3 regions of the Clostridium sp. CM037 genome follow, and region 3 is predicted to be linked to each of the others. Evidence: riboswitches for the same ligand, from Rfam matches in the RefSeq annotation. Region 3 holds a riboswitch; each other region holds the start of a gene.
What was found. A riboswitch is a leader RNA that binds a small molecule or an ion and turns the genes downstream of it on or off. The one in region 3 is predicted to bind thiamine pyrophosphate.
Positions count from the first base shown of each region.

Region 1: linked by a shared signal. The riboswitch ahead of thiT (energy-coupled thiamine transporter ThiT) and the one ahead of thiD (bifunctional hydroxymethylpyrimidine kinase/phosphomethylpyrimidine kinase) in region 3 are both predicted to bind thiamine pyrophosphate.
Region 2: linked by a shared signal. The riboswitch ahead of ACWJKP_RS12235 (MTH1187 family thiamine-binding protein) and the one ahead of thiD (bifunctional hydroxymethylpyrimidine kinase/phosphomethylpyrimidine kinase) in region 3 are both predicted to bind thiamine pyrophosphate.

Region 1 is NZ_CM143650.1:3,672,233-3,683,121, reverse strand. It holds gene ACWJKP_RS17580 (alpha/beta hydrolase) at 43-840, shown strand; gene ACWJKP_RS17575 (TM1266 family iron-only hydrogenase system putative regulator) at 1,077-1,337, shown strand; gene hydG ([FeFe] hydrogenase H-cluster radical SAM maturase HydG) at 1,414-2,832, shown strand; gene ACWJKP_RS17565 (NAD(P)/FAD-dependent oxidoreductase) at 3,132-4,577, shown strand; gene ACWJKP_RS17560 (ribbon-helix-helix domain-containing protein) at 4,719-4,877, opposite strand; gene ACWJKP_RS17555 (RNA-guided endonuclease InsQ/TnpB family protein) at 4,975-6,102, shown strand; gene ACWJKP_RS17550 (Na-translocating system protein MpsC family protein) at 6,282-6,644, shown strand; gene ACWJKP_RS17545 (L-lactate MFS transporter) at 6,787-7,977, shown strand; gene thiT (energy-coupled thiamine transporter ThiT) at 8,180-8,821, opposite strand; TPP riboswitch at 8,909-9,013, opposite strand; gene ACWJKP_RS17535 (polysaccharide deacetylase family protein) at 9,290-10,153, shown strand; gene metA (homoserine O-acetyltransferase MetA) at 10,220-10,889, opposite strand, start outside.
Region 2 is NZ_CM143650.1:2,505,102-2,515,990, forward strand. It holds gene ACWJKP_RS12190 (SNF2 helicase associated domain-containing protein) at 1-710, opposite strand, end outside; gene ACWJKP_RS12195 (cold-shock protein) at 909-1,112, opposite strand; tRNA gene ACWJKP_RS12200 (tRNA-Gln) at 1,329-1,403, opposite strand; tRNA gene ACWJKP_RS12205 (tRNA-Glu) at 1,421-1,495, opposite strand; gene ACWJKP_RS12210 (alpha/beta-type small acid-soluble spore protein) at 1,650-1,832, opposite strand; partial or broken gene ACWJKP_RS12215 (helicase-related protein) at 2,002-3,623, opposite strand; gene ACWJKP_RS12220 (ABC transporter ATP-binding protein) at 3,748-4,503, opposite strand; gene ACWJKP_RS12225 (ABC transporter substrate-binding protein) at 4,484-5,491, opposite strand; gene ACWJKP_RS12230 (ABC transporter permease) at 5,528-6,307, opposite strand; gene ACWJKP_RS12235 (MTH1187 family thiamine-binding protein) at 6,279-6,569, opposite strand; TPP riboswitch at 6,682-6,791, opposite strand; gene ACWJKP_RS12240 (hypothetical protein) at 6,878-7,189, opposite strand; gene ACWJKP_RS12245 (patatin-like phospholipase family protein) at 7,325-8,335, shown strand; gene ACWJKP_RS12250 (ParA family protein) at 8,392-8,607, shown strand; gene ACWJKP_RS12255 (hypothetical protein) at 8,594-8,878, shown strand; partial or broken gene ACWJKP_RS12260 (alpha/beta hydrolase) at 9,487-9,900, opposite strand; one part of gene ACWJKP_RS12265 (IS3 family transposase) at 9,929-10,791, opposite strand; one part of gene ACWJKP_RS12265 (IS3 family transposase) at 10,791-10,889, opposite strand, start outside.
Region 3 is NZ_CM143650.1:3,277,024-3,287,912, forward strand. It holds gene ACWJKP_RS15770 (CPBP family intramembrane glutamic endopeptidase) at 1-842, opposite strand, end outside; gene ACWJKP_RS15775 (sensor histidine kinase) at 1,084-3,210, opposite strand; gene ACWJKP_RS15780 (alanyl-tRNA editing protein) at 3,492-4,706, shown strand; gene ACWJKP_RS15785 (C40 family peptidase) at 4,939-6,312, opposite strand; gene thiE (thiamine phosphate synthase) at 6,331-6,960, opposite strand; gene thiM (hydroxyethylthiazole kinase) at 6,950-7,786, opposite strand; gene thiD (bifunctional hydroxymethylpyrimidine kinase/phosphomethylpyrimidine kinase) at 7,990-8,814, opposite strand; TPP riboswitch at 8,961-9,071, opposite strand; gene glpK (glycerol kinase GlpK) at 9,141-10,631, opposite strand.

The DNA of each region.
Region 1 (10,889 bases), 400 kb from region 3:
ATTATACTAATGCTAAAAATACATTAGAGGAGGGAATAAAAAATGGCATTTTTACAAGTGAACTTTGCTTCAAAAGCCTTAAAAAGAGATGTTACTTTTAATGCTCTTATACCAATTGATACAATGGAAATACCGGAACAAGAAATAATCAAGAAAAAACCAATGAAAGCACTTTATCTCTTGCATGGATTAACTGGAAATTACACTGATTGGATTTGTAATAGTAAAATTGAGGAACTATCTTTAAGGCACAATATTGCAGTATTTATGCCTTCTGGAGAAAATAATTTTTATTTAGACGATGTTGATAAAGGTGAATTGTTTGGGGAATTCGTTGGAAATGATTTAGTGGAATTTACACGCATGATATTTCCGTTATCAAGGAAAAGAGAAGATACATTTATAGGTGGATTATCTATGGGTGGATATGGAGCAATTCGAAATGGATTAAAATATTCTGACAATTTTAGCCGTATCATTGCATTATCTTCTGCTATAGTTACATACAATATTGCTGGAGCTTCTAGTGATTTTAAGGACGAAGTTCGTGACTATAAATTTTATACTAGAGTATTTGGTGATCTGAATCAACTTTTGGATAGTGATAAAGATCCAGAGGCACTTATTATTAAGTTGAAGAAGAAAAATGCTCTAATTCCTAAAATATATATGGCGTGCGGTACAAACGATTTTTTGTTAGATGTAAATCATAAATACCGTGATTTTTTAATTTCAGAAAATATAGATGTAACATATGTAGAAAGTCCCGGTAGCCATACGTGGGATTTTTGGAATGAATATATTGAAAAAGGAATCAGATGGGCAGTTAAAAATAAGTAAATAAATTGTTGTATTGCTTTTTACTATCAGGAGTGGTACGGTTAGATTGATTTTAAATTAACAAAGTTATCGTTCTGAATGCACGAGGGTTCGTCCCGAATGAGAAGGCGAGAGAATAGTTGGAATGCTCCAAAGAACATATCTTTATTGGTTGTACCTTTGGTTTCGACGTACTATCCTTGTGCCTTTTCGGGTGCAGGGGTTTTTTTTATTGTTTAAAAGAAAGGAGGTTGCCAATGGAAACAAGAATTGCTCTAATTGGAATTATCGTTGAAAACACAGATGCTGCTCCAAAGCTTAACTCTATTCTCCACGAATATAGAGAATACATAGTAGGAAGAATGGGAGTACCCTATCTGAAACGCCATATTTCGGTAATAAGTATCGTTGTTGATGCGCCGAATGATGTTATCAGCGCCCTGTCGGGTAAGCTTGGAATGCTACCAAATGTAAACACCAAAACGATTTATTCCAAGGCGCCACCTATAGCAAAGTAGTAAACGAATGATTAAATCAAGGTCTATAAGAGTTTGACCATTTATAAATAATAAATATTAAAAAGGGGTTTATGCTATGTATGATAATAAGTCTAAAAATGCAACTGAGTTTATTGATGACGGTGAAATTTTATCTACCATTTCTTATGCTCGAGAAAATAAAAGAAATCGTGAGCTAATTGATAGCCTGATAGAACGTGCAAAAGACTGTAAGGGTCTAACACATAGGGAGGCTGCAGTACTTCTCGAATGTGATTTGGAAGATGAAAAAGAAAAAATGTTTAAACTGGCAAAAGAGATTAAGCAGAAGTTTTATGGCAATCGTATTGTTATTTTTGCTCCACTATATCTTTCGAACTATTGCGTAAATGGTTGTGTGTATTGTCCATATCACGCTAAAAATAAAACAATATCCCGTAAAAAACTTACGCAAGAAGAAATAGCGCAAGAGGTTATAGCACTTCAGGATATGGGACACAAGCGATTGGCCTTAGAATCAGGAGAAGACCCGGTGAACAATCCAATTGAATATATCCTTGAAAGTATAAAGACCATTTATAGTATTAAGCATAAAAATGGAGATATCCGACGTGTAAATGTCAATATTGCTGCAACTACAGTGGAAGAATATACGAAACTTAAGGATGCGGGCATCGGTACCTACATACTTTTCCAGGAAACATATAACAAAAAAAGTTATGAAGAGTTGCACCCAACAGGACCAAAACATAACTATGCATATCATACTGAAGCCATGGATCGTGCCATGGAGGGCGGTATTGATGATGTTGGAATCGGAGTTTTATTCGGTTTAAATATGTACCGTTATGACTTTGTTGGACTACTCATGCATGCAGAGCATTTAGAGGCATCTATGGGTGTGGGTCCACATACAATTAGTGTTCCACGCATTTGCCCTGCTGATGATATTGACCCAAATGCGTTTTCAAATTCAATCTCAGATGAGATGTTCGAAAAAATTGTGGCTATTATTCGTATCGCTGTTCCATACACTGGCATGATTGTTTCCACCCGTGAATCGAAAATAACTCGTGAGCGTGTTCTGGAACTGGGAATATCTCAGGTAAGCGGAGGCTCATGCACCAGTGTTGGCGGATATTCGCAGAATGAAACGGAAGAAGATAACTCGAAGCAATTTGAAGTAACCGATACCCGAAAATTGGATGAGATCGTAAACTGGCTTTTGGAGTTTGGGTATATTCCAAGCTTTTGCACCGCCTGTTACAGAGAAGGACGCACAGGTGACCGTTTTATGAGCCTTGTAAAGTCAGGTCAAATTGGAAACTGCTGTCAGCCCAATGCACTAATGACACTTAAAGAATATTTAGAGGATTATGCTTCACTTGATACCAAGAAAAAGGGCGAAATGGTAATTGAAAATGAGATTCCTAATATACAAAATGAAAAGGTTCGTGCAATTGCAATAGAGCATTTAAAAGAGCTTAAGGAAGGAAAGCGAGATTTCCGTTTCTAATATTACAAAAAAAGATATAGCAAAGTTTTGCTATATCTTTTTTAATGTTATGGGTCTATACAGGTATTTCTATTAGTACGTCTGAACCATCAGTATAAGAATTCATATATATCATTTTATATACTATAGGGTTATAGTACTAAACAATTATAGGGATTTTGTAAGGATTTGAAATGAAAAAGAAAACGACTTTATTGAAATATCTATTATAATGCAAATAATTATATTATAATAGATATTAACAAAGATTAAATATTAAAAGGTTTTAAATATTAATAATATGTTGAGAGGGGATATTTATGTATGATGTAATTATTATAGGAGCAGGAGTAGTAGGAGCAGCTATAGCAAGGGAACTTTCAAAATATAATCTAAAAATAGGGGTTTTAGAAAAAGAAGATGATGTTGCAACTAAAGCATCAAAAGCAAATAGTGGCATAGTTCATGGTGGATATGCTGCAAAGCACGGTACATTAAAAGGACAATTATGCGGAAAAGGAAACAAAATGTATAGAAGTCTTGAGGAAGAATTAAATTTTGGATACAGACAAACAGGAGCTTTAGTGATTGGATTTAATGAAGGTGACGAGAAAAAAATTACTGAGCTTTATGAAAATGGTCTAAAATTAGGCTGCAATGATTTAGAGGTGATAAGAGGAGAGAGACTAAAAGAAATAGAGCCACACTTAAATAGTGAAGTAAATGTAGCACTTTATGCTAAAAGTGTAGGGGTAGCGTCTCCTTATGAATTTACAATTGCATTAGTAGAAAATGCTATAACTAATGGGGTAGAACTTAAGCTTGAAAATGAAGTAATATCTATAGAAAAATTAGAAGATAAGTTTATTGTGCATACTAACAAGGAGGATATTAAAGCAAGATATATTATAAATGCTGCGGGGATGCATAGTGATAATATAGCTAACATGGTAGGAATCGATGATTTTAAAATAACACCAAAGAGAGGCCAATATATTTTAATGGGAAAAGATCAAGGTCATCTTGTAAATACTGTTATTTTTCAAGTGCCTACAGATAAAGGAAAAGGGATATTAGTAACTACAACTTATCATGGCAATTTTATGATAGGACCTAATGCGGAAGAAGTGAGTAATGGAGATGATGTTTCAACTACCGCTGAAACATTAAAAGATGTTATTGTGGCGGCTAGAAAGTCCATACCTGATTTTAATGTGCGAGGCGCATTAACTACTTTTTCAGGGATAAGAGCTAGTAGCAATACGGGGGATTTTATCATTGAGGAAAGCAGAGTTAAAAGTTTTATTAATGTGGCTGGGATAGATTCTCCAGGGCTTACATCATCGCCAGCAATTGCTGAGAGGGTGGTAGAAATACTTAAGAATTCAGGAATGAATCTTGTGAAGAATAATAATTTTAATCCTTATAGAAAAGGAATAATAGTAAAAAAGGATAATAGTTTTGATGGAAAAGTTAATCATGAAGACAAAGTAAAAAATATAATATGCAGATGTGAGCAGGTTACAGAGGCAGAGATTATCGATGCGCTTCATAGAAATATACCAATTAACTCTATAGATGCGATTAAAAGACGTACAAGAGCAGGAATGGGAACTTGCCAAGGAAATTTTTGTAGATCTAGAGTTAAGGCTATAATTGCAAGAGAACTGAATATTTGCGAAGATAAAGTGAGTGTGCGAGGCAAAAGTGATTCTAAACCACCTGTTAGAGCGGAAATAAATTTGATTAGGAAATTTAGACCTTAGCAAAGTATGATAAAGTAACAAACTACAACCTTAAATATTATTATTTACAATTATCAATTGATATGCTAAAATTACTGATTATATCAAGACTTTGATTCTATTTATATGATTTATGGAGGTTAGCAACTGTTTAAAAAAAGCCTACTTTTCAGTAGACTTTAATAACAACTCTATTGCTTTATCAAGTAGTTTCGACATTGGGATACTTGTCTCTTTGGAATATGTTTTCAATTGTTTATAGAGTTCTGTTTTAATTGCGTTACCTAATGGTGTTCTTGTTTTTAAATCGGTTCTTGCCATTTTATCACCTCATTAAATATATTATAATATATTTGAATACTGATTGCAACTGATATCAGCATGCGATATAATATTATTAGAAAGTGAGGTGAGAAAAATGATAACATCAATGAAAGTTAGATTAGAGCCAAACAACAAGCAAAATTCTAAATTGTTACAATGTTCGGGTACTGCAAGGTTCATATATAATTGGACACTTGCAAAACAAGAAGAAAACTATAAGAATGGTGGCAAATTTATTTCTGATAATGATTTAAGAAAGGAAATAACTCAATTAAAAAAAACAGAACAATACCAATGGCTAAATTCCATTAGTAACAATGTAGCTAAACAAGCAGTTAAAGATGGTTGTGAAGCATATAAGAAGTTCTTTAAGAAATTAGCTGATAAGCCAAAATTCAAGAGCCGAAGGAAGTCAAAGCCTTCTTTTTATCATGACAATGTAAAAATTAAGTTTAGTTCAACTCATGTTCAATTAGAAAAGCTAGGCAAAGTTCAGTTGTCAGAGTATAATAGAATCCCCACTGGTGTTAAATACAGCAGTCCAAGGGTTAGTTTCAATGGTATTCATTGGTATATTTCAGTAGGTATAGAATCAAGTCAAGTACCAGTAGAGTTAACTGGCGAGAGTATAGGGATAGATTTAGGAATTAAAGATTTAGCTATATGCTCAAATAAAGAAGAACCATATAAAAATATTAATAAGAGTCAAAAAGTTAAGAAATTAGAAAAGAAATTGCGTAGATTGCAACGTAAGGTATCTAAAAAATACCTATTAAATAAAAAAGGAGGAAGTTACGTTAAAACAAGCAATATTATAAAACTTGAAAAGAACATTATAAAGTTACACAAGAGTCTTGATAATATTAGAACTGATTATAGACACAAAATAACTACAGAGATAGTGAAAACCAAACCGTCAAGAGTAGTTATGGAAACATTAAATGTAAAAGGAATGATGAAAAATAGACATTTATCAAAAGCAATTGCAAAACAAGGATTCTTTGAATTTAAAACCATGATGAAATATAAATGTGAAAAATATGGAATTGAATTCGTAGAAGCAGAGAAATGGTTTCCATCATCCAAAACTTGTAGTGTGTGTGGTCATATAAAGCCAAAACTATCACTATCAGAAAGAGATTTTATATGTGAATGTTGTGGGTCTATAATAGATAGAGATAAAAACGCAAGTTATAATTTATCGAGATATAAGGTAGCATAGGTCACTTAAACGAATTATGCTATTGTGTACCCTAAGTTATTAGGGGAATTTAAGCCTTTGGAGTGTTATATCAAACGAAAGTAGTATCCTTTGGGATTACAAAATCGGACACAATGAATGAGGAAGTAAACTTAAAGGTGTTTTTGTAACTTTTTATAAGTTTTGCGTAACGGAGCTCAATGACAAAAGGACAAATTGAAGCGAAATTAAGCGAAGCAATTAGTAAATTTGAGATTGAACACATGGGTAGAGGTCCAGAAAAAATTCGGACAATCATATTTCAAGATTTAATATTAGTAAGACTTAAAGGATTTTTAAGTAAATCAGAAAAAAGCTTGGCTCAAAGCAAGGAAGGCGTCGATTTAATTAAAAGACTGAATATTGCTTTGTTTGAGAATGCAAGAGAAAATTTGGAAGAAACTATAAAATCTATAATTGATGTTAATATAGTAAGTACTTATTCTGATGTGAGTACCAAAACAGGTGAAAAAATTATAGCTATAATTGTAGACCAAGATATTGAAGAACGATTAATAAAATAATTATGGAAGACGCATTGAAGGGTCAATGACCAGTCAAGGGGTAAGCCAATAACAATAACTCTGAGTGAGGAGTTTTTGTCATTGGCTTTTTTATTGATTTTAATTTTAGAGAAGTATTATAAAAGACGAAGGGAATGATAATATGAAATTTAAGCAAAGGTGGATATATGTGATTTTGGGAATTATAATTATGATGTGCTTAGGCACTGTATACTCATGGAGTGTTTTTAGGATTCCAATTGAAAAGGCTTTTAATATAGGATCTACTCAAAGTGGCTTCCCTTACATGGTTTCTTTAGCAGCTTATTCATTTTTTATGTTTATAACTGGAAAATATTTAGAAAAATACAGTCCAAGAATGATTATTTCTATGGGCGCACTTCTTGTAGCATTAGGATGGATATTATCTGCATATGCACCAAATATATATATTTTAACTGTAACATATGGGGTAATAATTGGCGCTGGCGTAGGTATAGCATATGGAGCTCCGATGACGGTAGTAGCAAAATGGTTTCCAGAAAAAAAAGGCTTAGTAGTAGGTATTGTATTAATAGGATTTGGTTTGTCACCACTTATAACAGCTCCACTTGCAAGAAATTTAATAGAAAGTTATGGAATAACAAAAGCTTTCCTTATATTAGGTGTATCTTTTGGGGTAATAATACCTTTGCTTTCGTATCCATTTAGATATCCGTCTGAGGTGGAAAGTAAAAGTCTTGAAACAACTTCAAGCACAAAAATTCATATGAATGGTACGAATACTGCTAAAATGATTAAATCAAAAAACTTTAAAGGGCTATATGTAAATTTTATGATTGGATCAATGATTGGACTAATGTTAATTGGAATGACAAGTAATGTTGGTGTAGAACTAATAAAGCTATCCCCCAAAACAGTAGCTTTATTAATGATCGTATTTGCGGTTTTTAATGGAATAGGTAGACCTATATTTGGATTGATTACGGATAAGTACTCGTCTAAAAATGCCATGCTAATTTCTTACGCACTAATTATTATTGCAGCATTATTAATGCTAGTGGCAAATGAAGGTAGTTTAGCATTATTTAGTATAGCGTTTTCGATATTTTGGTTTAATCTTGGAGGATGGTTAGCTATAGCGCCTACTTCAACTCTTGATATGTATGGAACGAAACATTATAGTGAGAATTATGGTGTTGTGTTTACGGCATATGGTATAGGAGCCATTATCGGGGTGTTGGCTTCGGGACTTCTAATGGATATCCTTGCGAATTATAATTATATCTTTTATTTTATAATTGGTTTATGTATTATGGGTATTCTTTCATCTCAAAGAATGATTAAAACATAATCTAACACAATTGCTGAGTTTAGTGGGCTAGAGTTAAGGAATGAGTGATAGTAATTTCAAAGTTATTATATTTAATGCTACGTAATATTATATTACGTAGCATTAAATATAATACAGTAAACTTCATGATGAACAGAATAATGTATTAGTATAATTTTTGGTTGAAGAAAAACCTGAAGTAGGTAGTAGATATATTTTGAGGTTAATTTAGAACTTTGGTTATAGCTAACTTTGATAATCGTTTTAAAGGTAAGAGTCCAATAATTACACAGGTGATAATGGTTTCCACACTTAGGTATGAACCGTTATATAAAAGGGAGTATAAATAAACAGAGGTTCCTTTTGGGGCATAGCTTCCGAAGAACACTACCCCAGATATAAAATGGCATGTAAATCTAGCTAGCATTGCTACGACTACGCCAATAAGTATGACCTTAGTATTACGTGATCTAAAGTAACCAACTATTCCAATGGCCATAAAAGGAAGCGGATAATCAAATAGTACTTGCACTGGATGGAGTGCGAAGGGTGCTACTAAAAAATTAATAATTCCAAATAAAAAACCTGTTAAAAACCCAACTTCAGGACCATAAAATAAGGATATAAGTATGATTGGAACCATGCTTCCAGCAGTAATGCTACCACCTTGTGGTAATTTTATAATTGTAATAAACTGCAATACAGTAGATAATGCAAGAGATATACCAACTAAAGTTATCATCTGCGTAGTAAATTTAATTTTCCTAACTTTCAAAACTGCATAGATTAATAACAAAACCCCTAATAGTGCAAAAAGAGCAATGGGGGTTTTTGTAATTTCAGTGATTCTTTCGTTAAAAGTCATTTTTATAGCCTCCATGTATTGTGCTACAGAGGTATTATGGTAAAAACAAAAAAACTATATTCACAAAAGGAATATAGTTAATGTACTTATACATCATAACCGCTTTCCTCCGCTGGTATTATCCAGATCAGGTATAAGGGTCAATGAATTAAATATTCATATCTCAGCCATTAGGCACCCCTAGCACATATTATTATTATTACTATAATATAATTATATAGAAGTATATTATATTTTACAACCTGTTTTAGATATTTATGAATTAAAAGAAAATAATAAAATAAAGAAAATACCGGAAAAGATTGATTTTATAATCTGGATGGTATAAAGTTAATAAATGTAAGGTGATCAATTTAGCATTAGGGTTACAAAATACTCAGGGAATTTATTATTAAGGGGTTTTATATTAGATGATGAAGATTAAAAAATAATATGTGTTTCCGAAAAAATACATACAAGGAGGTTATTATGAGAAAAAAAATATTTTTAATATTTACACTCATTATTTTAATGTCTCTTTCGGGGTGTTCAAGATCGAAGACTGCTACAATAAAAAAAACTGCGCCAGTTAAACCAGCAACTGCAGTTGAACCCATTAAACCGGCTGAACCCGCTCAAACCTCTTCGATACCCGCTTTTGATAAGACTGCTGTTATGAAGGCTTCAGGAAAGAGTGTTCCAGTTTTAATGTACCATTCAATTGACTACGAAAAAGATAATCCTATTCGTCTTCCTGTTAAAAGATTTGACGAGCAACTAAAATATTTAAAAGATAATGGTTATTATACTATTACACTTACTGATTTATATGATTATCTTATTAAGGATATACCAATACCTGAAAAATCTGTAGTTCTTACTTTTGATGATGGGTATGAAGATAATTATACGGAGATGTTCCCTGTTTTGAAAAAATATAATTTTAAAGCAACAATTTTTGTTATTACTGGTAGTATTGATAAAAGTCCTAACTATATGACTTCGAAACAGCTTATAGAGATGGAAAAATATGGAGTGGACATAGGGAGTCATACCGTAAAGCATGAAAATTTAAAAGAGATGCCTAAGGATAAGCAACTAGAAACTTTAGTTAAATCTAAAAACGATTTGGAAAAAATATTAAATAAACAAATAAAATTCTTTTCCTACCCATATGGTGGATACAGCAAAGCTTCAATTGAGGCTGTACGAGAAGCAGGGTATACAATGGCTTTTAGCACTGACGGCAGATGGTCTTCCAAAGAGGATGGTATACTTTCCTTACATAGAGTATATATAAGTTCATTCCATGACATGGAAGAATTTAAGAAACGTATTTCTAATACAGATTAAATTTTAATAAAGTTCAATATTAAGAGTTGGGTCCCTAAGTTACTAGGGGCCCAACTTTTATATGTATTATTCTAGGTACACCAAATTGTAAGGTGTCTCCTGATAAACATAATAATTTAACCAGTTTAAAAAAAGCAAACTTGAGTGACCTCTCCATTTCACGATAGGTATTTTTAATGGATCGTCTTTTGGATAATAATTTTCTGGGACATTTATATTTAATCCGTTTGCTATATCCCTGTCATATTCATTTTTTAATGTTAATGGATCATACTCTGAATGTCCGGTTATAAAAATTTGGCGTCCCTTTTTTGCTGATACAATGTAAATTCCTGATTTCTCAGATTCTGATAAAATTTCAAGCTCATCTATTTTATCAATATCAACTTTTCTTATTTCAGTATGTCTTGAATGTGGAACATAAAATTCATCGTCAAATCCACTAAAAAGTTTAACGTTTTGCTTTGTTATTTTATGTTTAAACACTCCAAATACTTTACTATCAAGTTTATGTTTTTGCACTCCGTAATGATAATGAAGCCCTGCTTGAGCACCCCAACAAATATGCAAGGTAGAGTATACATTGTGAACACTCCATTCCATAATTTTTTTAAGCTCCTCCCAGTAATCCACTTCTTCAAAGGGAATACTTTCAATTGGCGCTCCAGTTATTATCATTCCATCAAATCTAGAATTCTTTATTTCTTCAAAAGTATTATAAAATTTAATTAAATGT
Region 2 (10,889 bases), 770 kb from region 3:
GACAGAAATTTCACTGTATTTCCCTTATATGTATTTGCAGCCCCAGCCACCGCTTCAAGTTCACTCGCTTCTTTGAAAAGTTCTATGATATTTAAATCACCTTCTTTAAATGAGTGCAAATAGGGATTGTATGTAAATTTTTTCCCAAACTGCATCGACTCAAAACTTTTATTATAGCAAATAAAAAATTCTTTTATGTTTTTAACTACGTATTGCTTATCCTCTCCAACCTTCAGACTCACAAAAGATTTTCGGTTATCACTATTAGGATCATGCTCATATTTTACATCTACATTTAGATATGATTTTGTCCTTTGATCACCATTTATACTTTTAGTTATTTGTTTAATTAAACTATTTGTTTTAGCCATTTTTTTTGCTTTAATAATTTCGTCTTTCTCATAAAAATACTTTAATAATGTAGCCACTACATGCTTGCACATGCTCACCTCTCCATAATAACTATAACAATCATTACATTGACAATGATAACCTATAAAAGAATTACTATTATTAAAACTTGTGTCTACTTTATACCGAGTGAAATTTGTTGACTCCACATCTGAAGTTATCTTAGTTTCCTTGTAATCTTGTCGCTTCTTTATTTCTATATCAATATGCTTAACCTTATTACTTAAATAATACTCTGTTCCACTTTTATAAGAATCTTTATCACTGTATTCTCGTATAATCTCTTCATTAATATCAATCAAAAGTTTCACCCCATCGAGTTTTTTCTATTTTATATATATTATAAATTCCAGAAGGTGTTACCATTATATACTATACGCACACCCATATTTTTCAACCAAATAAATTCAAAATACATTGTAAAAAAGCACACTCAAAGGATTAAATGAGCGTGCCAAAATTTTTACATTTATATTGTTTAATAATAACGAATATTTTTACATTTTTTGAACATTAATAGCTTGAGGTCCTTTAGGTGCATCTACAACATCAAATTGCACTTCTTCTCCCTCATGTAAATCCTTTCTTGGCCCTTGTTCTTTTATTGCTAAATGATGAACAAATACATCCGCGCCTTCTTGAGCGGATATAAATCCATATCCTCTTTCAACATCATACCACTTTACTATACCTGTTTTCATATATTTCCCTCCTTGTCCTTCTCTGAAGTACAAAATAATTCAGAGTTTAAATATAGTATTAACTATAAATGTCTAACTAATACTTTTTATTATGCCTAACTTCTTCATCTAACAATATAATTATTAACATTATTTTAAGAAAAAATATACAAAAAAATAACCCCAGCAAAATAAACATTATGCTAGAATTATTTATATTCATTATGGTAATATATTTGGCTGAGATGGCAGGATTTGAACCTGCGGATGCCAGAGTCAGAGTCTAGTGCCTTACCGCTTGGCTACATCCCAATAAAAAAAAGTGTTAATGGTGACTCCTAGGGGAATTGAACCCCTGATCCCACCGTGAGAGGGTGGTGTCTTAACCGCTTGACCAAGGAGCCTTATTAGTAATTAACACTACGAGATATAGTATACTTCATTATGTAGTATAAGTCAACTATATATATAATAAATTTCTAATTAATTATTTATTTGGATATGACTTAATAAAATATAGGGTATACAGCTTTGCTGCACACCCTATCTAATTTTAAATTATAAGTTTTTTTCGTATTGTTCTACCATTAATTTAACCATTTGTCCACCAACTGAACCACATTGTCTTGAAGTTAAATCTCCATTATAGTCCGTAAAGTTTACTCCTAATTGGTTTGCTGTTTCCATTTTGAATTTGTTTAATCCTGCTTTTGCTTCTGGTACTAAGCTCCTGTATGCCATACTATGTGCCTCCTTTAAGTTGATTTTTTTGTTGTACTAATATAATGTACTTATTTAATATATTTTATAACAGCGTTTTGATGGGAACAAAGTTAAAAAAAGTATAGCAAATAATTTCAATACTTTTAAATACTATTTTCTATAAGAATCATTGAGGTTATCATTTGTTTTATATACTTTTCAAAATTTCATTAATATCTTCACTGACTTTTATTCTATTCTCATATACCCATTGTTCATCAAAATTCAACTTAAAAACTTTTGAGAAGGAATAATAAATATTTATTTTCTGGTAGTAAAGTTCTAATTCATAAAGATCTTCTAATAGACGCTGTGGTTTTGAGATAATCTCTCTTTTAGCTATAAACAATTCATCTACATAGTTTAAAAATGCATTCATCATCTTATCATTAGATACATCAAAAGGAATTTTTAGCAGTCTCCACTGAACTTCTTCTTCCAATTTATAACTTTTTAAATTATCTAATACCACCAAATACTCGCTTATATCCATTTTTCTATAAAAAGGTGTTTTTTCTTCTTTTGTACTCCATAACGCTAATTTTTCTCTAAGAGAAAGAGAACTGATTTTTAATATAGCTTCACTTGGACCTATTACTCCTTCTTCTATAATTACATCACGCGCTTCTAAACTTTCTCTTATAAAATCTTGAGTATTACCATAAGATGCTACATATCCAACCTCATATATCCCTTTTCTACCTGCCCTTCCCGCAATCTGTTTCACTTCTTGAGAAGTTAAATACCTTATCTCATTACCATCGAATTTTTTAATTTCCATAAATATTATTCTTTTTATAGGAAGATTAACTCCCATACCTATTGCATCAGTGGATATTAAAATTGTGCTTTCCTTGTTAATAAACTGATTGTACTGTTTTTTTCTAACTTCTGGCGGTAAATCTCCATAGATTAAACTTACTTTTATACCTAGGTTTGAGTAATGATAAGCTAGTTCTAACACTTTCTTCTTCGAGAATGTAACAAGTGCATCACCTTCCTCAATACTTTTATATACAAAAGATTTATCTTCCATCACAAGAGGAAGATCTCTTTTATACTCTATAATCTCGTACTCCTCATCGCAATCCTCTATTATTTTTACAAGTAGTTCTTTTGCATTCGTTGCGCCACAAATGTGTACCTCTTTACTTTTCAATCCTAAAACAGCTCTTGTCCAAGCAGCTCCCCTCTGGTCGTTATCTATCATTTGAATTTCGTCTATAATACCAACTTCATATTCCTCATTTATATTTAATTTTTCTATAGTACAGCATACATGAGCCGCATCATTGCATTATAGGTTTTCCCAGTATTAGTTTCACCTAAATGGAGATAAAATTTTCTCTTGAATTTTCTTGATCCCTCATATTCATTTTTAGGATTAGATGGAAACACACGATCAAACTCACTAGATATAATCTCAGGAATATGCTCCGTTATTAACACACTTATAATTCCTGATTTTAAATAGCTTTCACCCTTATTCTTTAAGATGTTCTTAAAATTAAAATTTGTATTATTTTTCTTGTTGTAGTCCTCAACAAGCCTTATTGATATATATTTAAGTAATGCTGAATAATTTTCATGAACTCTTTTATAGTCTTTAAAATTTTCTTTCTTAAACTCATTTAATTCCTTTAGTTTCTTTCTTACCGCAGCCTCATGTTCCCATAGTGCATTTGACTTAGTATGCTTTACTATTTCTTGAATCTGAGCAAACTGACTTTTTACTTTTTTAAAATTCCTGTCTAGTGCTCCCTGTTTCATTTTGTTTCCTCCAATATTGAGTCGTTATCATAGTATTTTCTCACAACTACGCATTTATCATACGTTCCTTAGGTACATAAAAATAAAACACCCAACTTAATTACTTTTAAGCTGAGTGCTTACCTTATAATGTTTGTAAAATGACTTTCTTTATTTTATTGAATTTTACTGATGTGACTATATCTTTTGTCCTATTTTTAGGTAAATCAACAATTATTTCTTTCTTTATAGTTGCTGGTTTATTTGATAATACATATATTCTATCAGATAAGAATATCGCTTCTTCAATATCATGAGTAATAAATATTATGGTAACTCTTAGCTCTTTAATCACGTCTATTAGCCAATAGTGCATCTTTGCCCTAGTAATTGCATCAAGTGCACCAAAAGGTTCATCCAATAGCATAATATCAGATGATGACATATATGTTCTAAGTAATGCAGCCCTCTGCCTCATTCCTCCTGAAAGCTGAAAAGGATATTTATATTCGAAGCCAGCAAGTCCAAATGTTTTAAAATGACTAAGCGCCTGAGCTCTTGCCTCTTTTTTAGATTTTCCTTTTATAACAAGAGGTAGCGTAGTGTTATCTACAATATTTTTCCAGGTAAGTAGTAAGTCCTTCTGATGCATATAACTTACTTTTTTAAATCTACCACAGCATTCCTCTCCGTCAATTATAATTTTACCCGCATCTTGATGTAAAAGACCTGATATAATATTAAAAATTGTACTTTTACCACTTCCACTTGGGCCCAGTAAACTTATAAATTCATTCTCTCTTGCATAAAAAGAAACATCCTTTATTATATTCATACTTCCAAAAGTTTTTTTAATATTTTCTACTCTTAATTTTTCATTATTAGTTTGGTAAGTACTCATTAGTAAATGCCTCACTCGCCTTCATATCTTTTCCTATAAGCTTTTTATCTAAAAGAAATTTGGTGTAATTATTCCAAACTGATTCTTTCATTATGCCCCATTTTTGAGCTTCAGCTTTATATTGATCCTTTAAATATTTTTGACTTGCGACGGCAAGATCTTCATCTGTCTCCGGTGCATTTTTCAGTAAAACCTTAGCACTTTCCTCAGGTTTTTCCATGCTGTATTCATATCCTTTTGTAACTGCCTTTAAAAATTTCTTTGCCGTTTCGGGATCCGCTTTTAATTTGTTCTCATTAGCTATAATTACTGGAGTATAATAATCTAAATCTTTATTTAATTTTCCAATATCAATATAGTCAATAGGAATATTTTTAAGCTTTGCTTCTATTCCTGTCCATCCATAAAATACCCATTCAATATCAATATTTTTCTTAGTTACAGCAAAGAAATCTTCTGATCCTGCATCCACCATCTTTAGTTTCGAAAAATCTGCATTATCTTTTTCCATAACCGCCTTTAATATTGCATTTTCAGAAGGAGATCCCCATCCACCATAGGTTTTGCCTTCAAAATCCTTAGGAGATTTAATGTTTTTTTCCTTAGGTGCTGCAAACCCAGAAGTATTATGCTGAATAATAGTGGCTATAGCTTTTATCGGAAGTGGATCTTTAGCAGTTCTAGCATAAGTTACATCTTCTTGATAGCTTACGCCAAAATCTCCTTTGCCCGCTGCAATTAAACTTGCAGTACTCCCCTGCGCTGGCTGAATAATTTGAACGTCAAGTCCTTCTTCTTTAAAATATCCATTATCTTTCGCTACATATAATCCAGTATGATTAGTGTTTGGTATCCAATCTAAAATAACAGTAACCTTTTTTAAGGTATCTTCCTTCTTTACATCTTCTTTTTTCGCAGCACAACCCACAAATAAAACCGTAGTCATTGAAACTGTTAATAATAATGAAATTACTTTCTTTAGCATAATTTTACCTCCAAATAAAATAATATGTCCTATATAAATTTAGTCATCGTTATCCGCTTTATTTCTAGTCCAAGGAGTAAAAAAATATTGTATTAAGTATAAGAGTCCAAATAGTCCCATGCTTAGCATTACAATAATTATAATTACTGCAAAAACTTTATCAAGTGCATATGAATTTTTAGCTCTAATCATATATACCCCAAGACCCTTATCTCCTCCAAGCCATTCTCCAATAACTGCCCCCATAATACTATAGGTTGCTGCTATTCTAAGGCCCGAAAAAAAATTCACAGTAGAGGCTGGTAGCTTCACCATGGTGAAAATTTGAAACTTACTAGCCCCCATAGTCTTTAAAAGGTTTACCATATCCGCGTCTACTGACTCTAATCCATCAATCAAACTAACAACTATAGGGAAAAAGCACACTAACACTACTACAATAATCTTAGGTAATATTCCAAAACCAAACCATATTATGAAAAGTGGCGCTAGGGCAATAATTGGAACAGTCTGAGATACTACTAAAATTGGATATATGCATTTTTTAATAATTTTTACATTGTCCATTAAGATAGCTAAAATTAGTGCAATCAAAATTGATATTGCGAATCCAATCAATGCTTCATATAAAGTCGCATAAATATGCTTAGTAATGCTTGGAACTATATTCACCAAGGTAATAATAATAATATCTTTTGGTGAAGGCAATATGTATTGTGGAACCTTCCACCTATCTACAGATATCTGCCATATAAAAAGAAATATCAATTGAAAAACTATAGGAATAAGCTTATTTTCTATATTTATATACTTTTTCATTCATAGTCACGCCTTCAGCTTTATAATCGATTTTCACTATAGAAACAACCCTAGATGCTCCATGCTCTACACAAATCTCTTGAGCCTTTTTTACTATATCTAAAAGCTCATCCATTTCGCCTTCCATAGTAGTTTCCATTGGCCCTACCTCATATTTCACTCCGCTAGCCTGAATATACTCTATAACCTTGTCCACTACCGGGTAAATCCTTTCCTCTGCCACCACTGGTATAACTTGAAGACTTACATTTACAACTGACATTTCAATTCCTCCTTAGAATATTATTAAAGTAAAATAAACCCTTTGCTCATATTTAAGCGAAGGGTTCTATAATCGTACAACTTTGCACCATTTATATAGTCATATTTGAAACTAAATTCAAATCATATTTTCCCTCCGCTGGCATTATCCAATTCAGGTTATAAGGGTCGAAACTTAACTGTTTCTTCTCAGACAAAAATATTGACTCCCCTAGTTTTTAATATTAAATTACTTTACACATATATATTACCTAAAATTTCTTATAATGTCAAACCATTAAAAAACGCATCTTTTAATCAGTGCGTTTTTCAATTCGTATTATCCTCAAACTTTTTAATATATTCCTTAAGTTCATCTATCTGTTTTTGCAAATCCTTATTACTATTCTTCGAATTACTATTCTTCGAATTACTATTTCCATTATCTCCAGATTGATTTCCATCCTGCGATTCAAGATTTTGAGTCTGAGCTGCAATTATCAAAATGCTTTGCGCCAAACCGGTTAAAAAATTGCCTAATGCATTTTGTTGGTTAACATTAAACTTAGAAGCAATTATAATCCCTATTATTGTTGCTAATATAGCCAATTCAGAAGGTGTGAATTCTTCTAACTTTTTCATACATTGCCTCTTTTATAAAATCACTATAATATATAGTATTCTTTTCATAGAAAAAAGTGTAACTAAATATTATTTTTTAAATCTATGACGTGAAGATATATTTATTCATATATTACTCATAAAGGAGTGGTATATATGAATATTTACAATAATAGAAAATTTGCAGATATTGTGTTCGAAGGTGGCGGAGTTAAGGGCATCGGTCTTGTAGGCGCCTTAAAAACATTTGAGAATGATGGATATAATTGGAAAAATATTTCAGGAAACTCTGCTGGATCTATTATAGCTGCACTAGTTGCAGTAGGGTACTCTGCTGATGAGATAAAAAAATTAATGCTACAGCTAGACTATACAAAAATTACTGATAAAAGTCATTTTAATATGCCTATATTCTCTGATGCTTACAATCTACTTTTAAAAAAAGGCATTTATAAAGGTGACTATATAAAAAATTGGATTGATGAAGTTTTATCGTATAAACTTAAGCTTGCAAATAGAAAAAAAGTAACCTTTGGAGATTTGATTATTCCAGGGGAAAAAGGTATTCTTCTAAATAATAACAAGTATAAAAGAAAATACAAACTGCATATTATAGCAACGGATATAAGCCGTGGAAAGATGCTAATACTACCAGAAGACATTGCGGAATACGGGATAAATCCTGATGAACTTGAAGTAAGTCTGGCAATAAGAATGAGCATCTCTATTCCCTATTTTTTTCACCCTGTAAACTTATATAATATAAATACTAATAAAAAGTCTCTCATTGTTGATGGCGGTGTTTTAAGCAATTACCCAGTTTGGCTTTTTGATGTGAATGGCGTTCCTCTCTGGCCAACCATCGGTTTTAAACTCGGAGGAAACAAAGAAATACGGGAACATAAAATCACAAATATCTTAAATTTCACTAGCTCAATTATTGAGACCATGCTAGAAGCACAAGATGATATTCATATAAGAGAAATGGATTTCTTGCGTACTGTAAAAATCGATACTCTTGATATTAAAACCACAGATTTTAATATTGGAAATAAAAAAATTATGGAGTTATATAATTCTGGTGAAGTTTGCGCAAAAGAATTTCTTAAAGATTGGGAAGATAATTATAAAAAGCATAGAATCTTTAGAAGTAATTCTTTCAAATAACAATCGTTGATAAAAACACTAATGGAAAACTTGAAATTATGGGAGTACTAATAACTATGTTTAACAGCAGAAAAACCATTGCTAAAAATATCAGAGGAAGTCTTATAGAAGTGTTTGGAGATAAGGTTTTTGATAGTGTTATTAGAGTTGATAGTAAAATAGAGTACAGTCAAGATGCTCAGTCACCAGTAATTTATTTTAATAATAAATGCGATTCTTTCAATGATTACATGAGCTTAAGTAAGGAGATTTTAAATTATGAGCAAAAATAATAACAGTGGAAGCAAAGGGATTTTAAGTGGGCTTAAAAATATTAATTCTAAAGAAGTTAAGAATGAAAATTCTTTAGAACTTAAGAATTTATATTCTTCGGAGGATAATAATGAGGAAGATACTTTATCTGTAAAAAGAAGCTTCGCACAAAAACCATCAACAGTAAGAAAGCTTCAAGGATTAAAACCTATGTATGATAATATCAACATAACTTTTAATCAAATAGTAGATGAAGCAATTAACAAATTATATGAAGAAAAAACTAAATAAATATTTATAAAAACATTCTAAAAAAGACACTAATGTGTCTTTTTTAGAGTAATGAAATTATTCGAACTTTACAAATCAATGGAGTTATTTCTTAAAAAACTCCATAAGGGTACAATGTTTATTAAGACGGTTTGTAATACGATAAATCAAATAATGTATTAAGGCACTGGAATGTTTATTTTTATATTCAATCGCAGTCAAAGGATAGTGCACATTAGTTTTTCTCTTTAATGATTCACATGAAAACCTGATGTGGCACAAGCTCGTTCGCTGCTCCTAATATAGGTTTAAATAAAATGGAATTAGTAGCCAGTAATCTAGTCTAAATAAACTAACTTACCCAGATTATTAAGTTTTTTTGCTATTTTTCTGTGATATATTTAAAATGAAAACGTGGTTTTTTTAATATTAGTATTATTTATAATACATTGAACGTAACAAATCAATATATTATGTTACATTCAAATTGAAAAAATTAAGGAATAGGCAATAGCCACAAAGTGAAAGTAACATAATTACCATTGTGTTACATTCACTTTGATTTTCATAATTAAGGTTAGTAGGTAATTTAAGAATATTATGAATCTATAGAGAGTGATTTATTATAATTAACAACCATAAAATTTTAGATATTTTTCGATATTTGATTTTATATATTCGACATTGTGATGACCAGGGAATATATTGTTTTGAGATTTTATTCCTTTTTCTTTCAATACTTTATGTAAAATTGAACAGCCTTCATAAAATTCACCTTCATCCTTATCACCAGCATCAAGATAAATATCAATACTAGAAGAAATATTGTTGTTTTTTACAATGTATATTGGATCATATTTCTCCCATGCACCAATGTTTTTATAATATAGTTTAGCATCTTCTTCAAGTTTCAGTTCCAAAGCAGGCATATGTCCGCCTACTTTGGAAAACATATCTTGATGCCGGAATATATTATGAAGAGCTACATAACCACCAGCAGATGCCCCTCCTATGTATCTTCCTTTTCTATTTTTTATAGTGTTGGATTGTCAATACTTTTTTGTACAAACTTTATTCGGACATCTTAACCTTATATTCCTTTGGTGTCATATAGTCTAACGAACCATGAATTCTATGGTTATTATACCAGTTTACGTAATCAAATAACTCTCGTTCCAATTCTTCAAAACTGCTAAATACTCTATCATATGCAAATTCTGTTTTTATTATTTTATACGTTGCTTCTGCAACTGCATTATCGTATGGACAGCCTTTTTTACTAAGTGACCTTTGGATCTTAAATGTTTCTAAAACCTCATCTATAATCTTATTTTTAAATTCGTTGCCCCTGTCTGTATGGAATATATTTATGTTGCTTAGATTACAATCTGCCCTCATAAAGGCCTCATATACAAGCTTAGCATCCTTATTCTTGCCCACAGAGTAACTTATTAACTCTCTATTATGTAAATTTATAAGAAGGCATATGTAGTGCCATTTTCCAGCAACATTTACATAGGTTAGGTCACTTACAACAACATCTAGATTGGATCTATTTTGAAAATCTCTATTAACGATGTTGTCAACTTTATCATTGTTACAACCAGATTTATGTATTTTAAACTGTTTAATAGTATAATTTGATACTAGTCCATATTTCTTCATTATGCATGCTATTTTAGCTCTTGATGCCTGAATTTCTATCTTGGATAGCTCAACCTTTATTTTTCTTGTACCGTAGTTATTTTTACTATCTTTGAAAATCTTTATAATTGCATTTTCTAACTCTGAATTAAACCTGCGTTCTTTACGTTTATAGTAAACTAACCCTCTTGGAATGCCTAGTGCTCTGCACATTGCGCTAATACTGTATTTATACTTATTTGCTAAAATAAGTTCTATTTTCGTCCCATTATCAGCGCTGCTTGCTTTAAAATATCATTTTCCATCTCTAATCTAGCATTTTCTTTTTTCAATCTAAGCAACTCATTTTCGGCATCGCTGCGATTATCTTTTGCTTTAAATGATCCAG
Region 3 (10,889 bases):
TTTAATTTCCTTAAGTTTATAAATAATATAGATCCTCCGATTAGTAAAAATATTGAAGCTCTAAGTAAAATTACAGTTAAACTAGCATTCATTGCATCAGTTGTCGCAGCTGCTTGTACTTGTGTTTGATCTATCACACCATTCTTTATTCCATTATTCACAAGCTTCATATAATTCATTACGACTTTACTTAAAATAAAAGATATTGCATTATTTACTGCGTGAAGTGTCATACTCCCTACAAGCGATCCTGTATATTCCCTTACCTTTAATAGAACAAGTCCCAAAAACATTACGTAAATAATTTGCATTACATTACCATGAAAGGTTGCAAAGATTGCAGTTATTATAAAAAATTTAATTTTTTTATTTATCCCTTCATAAGCATCTAAGAAAATTCCTCTAAAAAATATTTCCTCAAAAAATGCTGGCACCAAAACTATCACCACTAACCCTAATAATGTTGAACTACTGTTTAGTAATTTAGATATTGCCATACTATCCTTTATTGCAATGGGAAATAACTTCATGCTTATCATATTAACGCCTATTGCAAAAATATAAGTACCGACTGATATAGACATAATTAAAAAAACTTGCTTTAGAGATATCTTCTTTATTACCATTACCTTATTAAAGCTTCTTTTAGTAATCCTGCAATATAATAAAGCAATTCCACCAAGTGCTATAACACTGGCCCCTCCAGAAAGCAGAAGTGAGGTATCCCCGCTTATAGAACCATGTAATCTAAATACCCTTATTGCTATTAACGGTATTGAAATAAATAACAATAATGCTCCTAATAATAAACTATTAGCTAGTAGTATTCTTTTATCTTTCATAATTTTCTCCTTAAAACATAAGATTTTCTTCGAATTAATACTTTTTTAAGCACGGCATTAACTTCACTAAATATTAATACCCCTATATATATAATAAGCTAATCACCTAAAATAATCAAATTCTTAAATTTCACTCTCTATTACAGGATTTTTGCTTAAAAAACCTACCTTGCAGGGTATCTTATAAAAAAACCGTGCTATTTATAGCACGGTTTCCTATGTTACTCTAAGGTAGTAGACATTAATATATATCTGAAAACTCAATCTTAATCTTTTCAATATTACTATTAACACTCAAATTATTATTAACAAAAACTTCTTCAATATCTAGTAACTTTTTTATAGGAAGTTCAAAACTAAATTTACTTCCTATATTAATCTCGCTTTCTAAAAACATTTTACCTCCATGCATTTCTACTAACGACTTAACTAAAGATAATCCTATGCCACTCCCTTCTCTATTTCTCGTAAGTGACTTATCAACTTGAATAAATCTTTCGAAAATACATTGTTGCTTTTCTTTTTCTATTCCAATACCTGTATCCTTAACAGAGATAACAACACTATCTTTTTTTTCAAAAATATATACTAAAATATTTCCACCTGAATTTGTGAATTTTATTGCATTTGAAATGAGATTCAACATTATTCTTTCTATTTTATCTTTATCACAAGCTATTATTTTTTCTTCCATTTCTGTATCAAATAAAAGTGATATTCCTTTATTTGATACATACTCAGCTACAGACAAAGTTATTTCCTCTATAATACTAACAATATTACAATTACTTAAATGAATTTCAAAATATCCCGCATCTATTTTTGTTACATCTATTAAGTTGTCAGTCAATCTTATTAATCTATAACAGTTTTGTTTCATAGTTTTTAAATATCCCTTGCTTTTGCCCTCATTTTCATTAAAGAGTTCCTTGAATTTAAGTTCCATAAGCTGGATAGTACCCGAAATAACATTGATTGGTGTTCTTAATTCATGAGATATATTCGCAAAAAAATCCGTCCTAAATCTATCATATTTTATTGCTTGATTTAAAAATCTTGTCTTTTCCTCATTTTCTTTCATTATCCCTTCATTTTCAAGTCGCTTAGTAATATCTCTTGATGACAATATTAAGGCTTTAACTTTATTATTATCATCTAATAATTTACTACCACAAATCTCTAACCATACAATACCTCCATTTGCATGCAAGCATCTAAATTTGAATTTTTCATTTGTAGTTGAAGTAATTAGTTTTCTAATTTCCCTTAATACATTTTTCTTATCATCCTTGTAGACAAAATCAAAAACGTGCCTTTCAATGACATCATCTGTAGCATATCCAAGTATCGCTTTTTGAGCAGCTGTAATATATTTAATTCTACCCTCAGTATCTGTTTTTATAATCATATCAGAAGTATTTTCAGTTATCTCTCTTAATAGTGCTTCACTCTCCCTTAGATTTCTCTCCATTTTTTTTCTTTTGTCAATATTGCGAGTCACTATTAAAACTGCTAACTCCCCCTTATACTTAAAAGCAGCTGTGCCTAACTCAACATCAATAACAGACCCACCACTTGTAAGAAATTTCTCTTCAATAAATGGTGTCGTCATTCCGCCTTCATATATTATATTTATTCTACTCCTAGCAATATCAATGTAATCAAGATGAACAAACTCCATAATACTTCTTCCAATTATATCCTTAGAGTCCTTCACATCGAATAATCCTTCAGTCGCAGGATTAGCTAAGACTATTTTCCCACCGCTGAGCACACATATAGCATCAGGAGATAATTCAAATAACTTTTTATATTCTTCTTCACTTTCTCTTAATTCACTTTCAATTTTCTGAACTTTAGCCTCTTCTATACTTATTCTTTCCATAACAGCCGCAACCTGAAAGCAAATTAGCTCAAGCATTTTTAAATCCATATTACTATATTCAAGATTTTTCTCTATGTATATAATTTCTAATAACTCTTCCTTGTAAATCAATGGGTAAAAAACTTCAAAACCTTCACTACCTTTATTAATTACTTTTTCTTTTTTGCAATCACAGACTTCTTCTATAATGCCTCTAAGTATATTAGAGGTGCCTCTAAATATATTAGAGGTGTCTTTAATATTTCTTTCATTATAAAAAATTGCTTCACCACACTGCTCTTTCCATTCTATTACTACTTCAAAATTTCTATTTACACGCTCTAAAATTAATACCCTTTTAACTTTAAGATAACTATTTATTATATTAATTAACTTGCTATGCAAAGCATTTCTATCATTTTCAAATAACAAAACCTTTGATAACTCAATAACTTTATCAATATCTGTTTCTTGTAATACATTATCATTAACATATTCATTCATTTTAATTTCCCCTTTAAAAATCCATTGAAATGTCGTTAACTTTATAACTGAATTGACTTATTTTTAGAACATTCTCAAAATATTATATTCTACAAAATATAGTGTAAACCTTTTTTTTTCGAATTTTTCTTTGTATAATTTAGAATTTATTACTAATTTATGACAAAATCAAAGTAAAAACCCAGTATTATTTTGTAGCATAATATTTTTATGGTACAATTAGATTAAAAACACATCATGTATTCTATTGAAGCCTAGCTCGCAAAAGGAGATGCAAAACTTTGGAAAAGTTATATTACGAAAATCCATATCAAGCAGAATTTACAGCTGAAGTCATAAACGTAATCCAAAAAGAAAACAAGTATCACGTTGAACTTGACAAAACCTATTTTTACCCTGAAGGTGGTGGTCAACCAAGTGATACTGGATATATAAATGGTGCTGCTGTAACCTATGTGTATGAAGAAGATGAAAAAATTTATCATGTAGTTGCCGTGAACCCTTTAAAAATTCATAGGGTTAAATGCATCATAGACTTTGATAAACGGTTTGACTATATGCAACAGCATCTAGGGCAGCATATACTTTCTGCTGCTATTTCTGATCTATTTAATGCAACTACTATTGGGTTTCACCTTGGCACGGATTCTACAACTATTGATATTGATAAAGTTATTGGCAATAATGAAATTAAAATTGCCGAAAAAAAAGCTAACAAAATTGTATTAGACAATATTAAAGTAGAAGTACTATATCCAACTAACTCTGAACTAAAAAAATTATCGCTAAAAAAACTCCCAATAAAAGCTGGTGAAAAAGTAAGAATAGTTAAGATAGGTGATATTGATATAAACCCATGTTGTGGTATACATCCTAGTTCAACTATTGAGGTTCAATTAATTAAGGTTACAAAATTTGAAAAGTATAAGACTGGAATAAGAATTGAATTTATATGTGGACAAAGGGCTGTTTCTGATTATTCCTTAAAACATGAATCCATGGAAAAAATGTCTAAACTTTTTTCCTGCAATAATGATACAGTTTTGTCCGTTGTAGAACGACTTTCAGGTGAACTTAATAAGGCACTTACTGAAAAAAGGGCCCTAAAGTCAGAGGTTGCGCAGTACGAAGTTCAAAATATGTTAGAGGCAGCCCCAAAAATAGAAGATATCAGGATGCTTAAATGCATTTATGATAATGGGGATTTAAAATATACTAATATCTTAGCAACAAAATTAGTATCCTCCCCAAAGGTTATAGTCTTATTTGGAGTAAAATCTCAAGATAAAGCAAATCTTTTATTTATGTGCTCGAAGGATTTGAATATAATTAGCATGAGCTCTATTTTAAAAGATGCCATAACTCTAATAGACGGCAAAGGTGGTGGAAGTGCCTTTTCTGCACAAGGTGGTGGTAAGAATAATAATAATTTAGATTCTGCGCTAGATTATGCATGGAGTAAAATCCATGCTGATATAATTTCTAGGAACAAATAATAGTGCAATCCTATGAAGTTTCTCCTACGTGACTTGAAATAAGAGATTGAAACGTGAAATTTCATTAAGAAATTCTAATCTTTTGAAAATATAAAATAAGAATTTCAAATGGAATTTCAATGTTTCTGCTCTTCTTATTTCAAAACACTATGGATAAACTTCATACTATATCGTATATCTATATTTATTGGAGGAGCTCTTGCTTTTCGCTGGGCCGAAATGGTCAGTCTAATTAATCCACATTAACAAAATCTCTAGCTCCGTATAATCCTTCAATATATGTTTTACCATCCTCTGATAATACTATACACAATGGAGAAACCATCACTTCGCGTACCTTATAATATTTTAAGCTCCCGTCCTGCTGTGGTTTATAAAAGCCTGAAAAATCATGAATAGCATAATATTGACCTTTTTCTTTACCTATATAAATCATTGTATGTCCATTCATAAATACTGGCGTTCCAGGCTTCAATTTATTCAGTAACTTTTCTCTATCTCCCATAGTCATATTTTCCGGCATTTCATAGAAATTGCCCACTGCGAGTTTTCCCTGATCCTCGGAATTCCTAGGAAGCTTAATACCCATAGTTCTATAAACATCCATTATAAAACTTGCACAATCCCTAGAATTGAACATTCCACCCCATCCATATCTTTCTCCTAAAAATTTAAAGGCATTAACTATGATATTTTTTCTGGTATAAGGTAAGTACCCCAATGAGATATCTTCATTTATTGCAATCAGAGCTTTTTTGAATTCTACATTTCCCTTATTATCTCTGGTTGGAAGCTTAACCACATAATTACCTGCGGAATTTTGACCATAAATATCCCCTTCTATTTCCTTAATATCTGCAAGTGGTATTTTAATTCCCATGTCAAATTTCGCTTCTGATAATTGCTCATCTAATGGGTTATAATTTGTAAATACTCTTTTCCCTGTAGTTACTAAGAAATTTTCTGTTTTAAGATAATCAAAAATTTCTTCTTTACTAGATATTGCCACATCTTTTTCGGGTATCCATGCTAAATAATTATACATCTGTGCAAAATACCACTTTTTATCCACACTTGATAGCAGAATTACAATTGGTTCAACAGGATAAACAGCTGTCTCCTGAAATCTGTCAAATTCATAGTTATCTCCAATTTTAAATATTTTATCATAGGTTGGGAATGTCCTCATCACAGTCTTTCTAATGGTTATTGCATATTTAATATCGAATAAGTCCATTAATTTTTCAATATTGCAATTCTTTATTAACTTATTATAATATTCTTGAACTACTAATTTCCCATCCGCATGGAATCTTTCAGATTTTGGCATAGAACTAATAGTATTTATCTTGTTTATTAATTCTTGCATACTAAAGGATTCTTCGTAATTTTCTAAGTCCACAATTGATCCAACAGTTGTTAAACTACTCTTGTTGTATGCTTCAATCTCTTGTACATTCATAATATCTTTATTCATGCCACTCAATTTTGTCCAATAGTTCATGCAAAGCATTTTTTCCTTTAATCCTGGAATATTTGAATAGATTACCTTATCTACCTCGTTTCCAGATAGGTTCTTTTCGAATCCAGTCGGCTTGATAACCATTATAAATCCCCCCCACTATTATTTCTGCTTTATGGAAGAACATAGCTTTTCTGCTGATGACCTTACAGATCTTTTCCCAAGAATATCTGAAACAACAGCTATTCCATCAATATTTGCTATCTTTAATAAATTTACATTTTTTTCATTAATTCCACCAATAGCAACTACAGGGATAGAAATTTTTTCTTTTATTTCTTTTAAACATAATACTGAAACTGCACTTGCATCATCTTTAGTAGTTGTAGGAAACATCGCTCCAACACCCACATAATCTGCTCCTTGTTTTTCTGCCCTTTGTGCTTCCTTAAGTGTTGCAGTAGAAACCCCTAGTATCTTATTATCTCCTATTATACTTCTCGCAATAGTCGCTGGCATATCACTTTGACCTATGTGTACCCCCGCTGCATCTACGGCCTGTGCAATATCAATTCTATCGTTTATTATTAGAGGAATCTTATATTTATCTGTAATAATTTTTATTTTCACTGCAATATTATAAAACTCTAAAGTACTTAATCTCTTTTCTCTAAGCTGGACTAATGTAACCCCGCCTTTTATTGCTTCCTCCACTGCTGCAAATATATCTAAATCCACTAATACATCTCTATCTGTAACGAGATAAAGGCTATAATTCACATTATTCTTCATTTATTTTGCTCCTTTCCATTATTAGAGCTTCAGATAAATTGTAAATAGCATCTAGCATTTTCACTTTAAAAGTTCCTGATCCTTCGCTATGTTTATCTAAGCTTTCATAAGCTGTTTCTCCTGCAATACCCATTGACACAATTCCTGCGAGTCCTGCTATTAAATTATTATCTCCAGCGCCTAGATAACAACCAATAACTGAAGTACACATACATCCTGTACCTGTAACCCTAGACATTATTTTATGACCGTTTGATGCGGTGTAAAGAGTCTTACCATCCGATATAATGTCTACCGCACCTGTTAAAACTACCACCGTATTAAATTTAACAGCAAAATTCCTTGCCATTTCTTTCTCTCTTGTAAATTCATTACTATCTACAGAAAAACTCTCACTAGCATCTACACCTCTTGTTATAGTTTTAATACCATAAATTGTTTTTATTTCAGATAAATTCCCTCTAATAACTGCTAATTTCACTTCATTTATAATTCTTTTGCAAGTTTCTGTTCTATAAGTTGTTGCACCTACTCCGACAGGATCTAAGATAACAGGTATGTTTAAGTCATTTGCCATCTTTCCTGCCTCAATCATAGCCTCTATAATTACACTATTTAATGTTCCTATATTTATAACAAGTGAAGATGCAAGTGATACCATCTCGCGAACTTCATGAATATCCTCCGCCATAACCGGTGACCCACCTATTGCTAGTGTAATATTGGCACAATCATTAACGGTTACATGATTTGTTATTTGGTGCACCAATGGGTTTTTTTCTCTTAAATTGTTTAGTAATTTAATTATTTTCTTATTAATTTCCATTTACATCATCCTCCAACTTATTGTTTATATAAATCCTGTAATAAGCATAACGGGCATTGTAGCTCCAAGTAATAAATCACGTTTTATAAATTAATATCTACTGCTATAAATATGATACATACTAATACATTATTGACTCCCCTTAAACTTTGTGTTATTAAGTTTACAGAACTCGCTGCTAAAAACCCAGTTTTTCACTATCCTTAATCATTTGCCATCCCTGCTTTTTTATATAATTCATAGAAATGATTTGTAGGTCCCACCCCATGCCCAATATCTAAAGAATGCTTTATAGCAGTTGTTATATACTGCTTTGAATTTTTTATTGAATCTTTCATGCTATAGCCAAGCGCCAAATTTGCAGCTATGGCTGAAGACAAAGTACATCCAGTTCCATGAGTATTTTTTGTATTTATTCTCTCAGACGTAAAATGTATAATTTCACTTCCATCATAAAACACATCTAGAGCTTCCCCCTGCATATGTCCTCCCTTTAAAAGCACATTTTTGCATCCTAGCTTGTACATTTCTTTTGCTGCACTTTCCATATCTACTACTGTTTCAATCCTCGTAATATCTGAATTTACTTCTTTTAAAATTTCTTCAGCCTCTGGAACATTAGGTGTAATAATTGACGCTAGTGGAATTAATTTTTTAACCAAAGCCGTCTTTGACTCTGGCTTTAACAGTGAATAACCGCTTTTTGAGATCATTACGGGATCGAGTATTACGTTTTTAGGCTTGTATTGTTTTAATTTCTCACTTATCACATCAATAGTTGAGATCACAGAAACCATACCAATTTTAACCGCATCTACAACTATGTCTGTAAAAATAGCATCAATTTGTGCCTTGATGATTTCTTCGCCCAAGTCTTGCACTGCAAAAACCCCCATAGTATTTTGTGCTGTTACCGCTGTAATTACACTCATCCCGTATACGCCACTCGCACTTAAGCTTTTTAAATCTGCCTGTACACCTGCTCCTCCTGAGCTGTCAGAACCTGCTATAGTTAAAACTTTTTTCATATCAATTCCCTCCTAAAATAATTATCTTTTAAATGTTGAATCATCACCTGCGGCGCTATTCATCCATTTTATTTATAAAACAAAAAACACAAACCCATAGGATTCGTGTTTAAATCATCTTGATATATAAAAATATATACATATATAATACACCAATAAACAACTTCCTACGCTGGCATTATCCAGATCAGGTTATAGGGTCAAAGAATTAAAGTTCTTTCTCTCAGTTGGCCTATCCAACTCCCCTGTGTTAGGTTATTCTTTTATATTTCATATGTTAATAATAGCATAACAAATTATTATTAACAATTAATATTTCGTTACTACTATTCAAGTTTTATGCCTGATCTTTTAACAGCTATATGCCATCCATGAAGTAATTCTTTTCTTTTTTCTTCTGTCATACTAGGTTTGAAACTTCTTGATATCGCCCAATGCTTTGCTACTTCATCTTTGCTCTTCCAATATCCTACTGCTAGCCCTGCAAGATAAGCCGCACCGAGTGCTGTAGTTTCAGTAACCTCTGGTCTGTCTACTTGAACGTTTAAAATATCAGATTGAAACTGCATTAAAAAATTGTTATTGCAAGCTCCTCCATCTACCTTAAGTTCTGTAAGTATAATTCCAGAATCTTCTTGCATTGCTTTTAAAACATCATGTGTTTGGTAAGCAAGTGCTTCGAGAGTTGCTCTTATTAAATGTTCTTTCTTTGCTCCTCTTGTAAGACCTACAATTGTTCCTCTTGCATAAGGATCCCAATATGGTGCTCCAAGTCCAACAAAAGCCGGAACTACATATACTCCATTTGTATCTTCTACCGCATTAGCATATTCTTCGCAATCAGCAGCATTGTCAATCATGCGTAGCTCATCTCTTAACCATTGTATAGCTGCTCCAGCTATAAATACACTACCCTCAAGAGCATACTCTACTTTTCCATCTATTCCCCAAGCAATCGTTGTAAGTAATCCCTGTTTAGATTGAATTGCTTTGTCTCCTGTATTCATAAGCATGAAGCAGCCTGTCCCATATGTGTTTTTAGCTGTTCCTGGTGAATAGCAAGTTTGTCCAAATAATGCCGCTTGTTGGTCTCCAGCCGCTCCAGCAATTGGAATTTCCCCTCCAAACAATGAAATATCGGTGTTGCCATATACACAACTTGAAGGTTTTACTTCTGGAAGCATTGATTTTGGTATGTTCAATGTTTCTAAAATTTCGTCATCCCATGTAAGTTCATGAATATTAAATAGCATTGTTCTTGAAGCATTAGAATAGTCTGTTACATATGTTTTTCCTTTTGTTAAATTCCAAATTAACCAAGTATCTATATTGCCAAACAATAAATTTCCTGCTTCAGCTTCTGCTCTAGCGCCTTCTACATTGTCCAATATCCATTTTATTTTTGTTCCAGAAAAATAAGCGTCTAAAATCAATCCAGTTTTAGCTCTAACAATTTTATCAAATCCTTTTTGTGTTAATTCATCACAAGTCTCTGCAGTTCTTCTACATTGCCATACAATTGCATTGTATACCGGAACTCCCGTTCGTCTATCCCAAACTACAGTAGTTTCTCTTTGATTTGTAATACCTATTGCTGCTATATCAGACGCCGTAGCATTAACTTCAGCCATCGCTTCTGTTGCAACGCTAATTTGACTTGACCATATCTCCATTGGGTCATGTTCTACCCACCCTCCTTTTGGGAAAATCTGAGTAAATTCTTTTTGAGCGGACGTTACAATAAGTCCCTTTTCATTGAATAGTATACACCTTGAACTGGTTGTACCTTGATCAAGTGCCATTATATATTTAGCCATTTTAGCAAAACTCCTTTTTGAAATTAGTCTTATTGAATCGTTTACACATTAATAAAGAAAAAAATACGTTAAAATATCATTATATTTAGTATAACTGATTATTATATTTATTGCAATATAACTTATAAACTTCACAATATAGATTTATTTTTTAAATATCACATCGCCGCTGCTACGATATATAATAAAACATTAAAATTTTTACAATCTTAAAATTTTCAAGTAAAAATTCTCAATATTTTCATCTATATTTTAAGA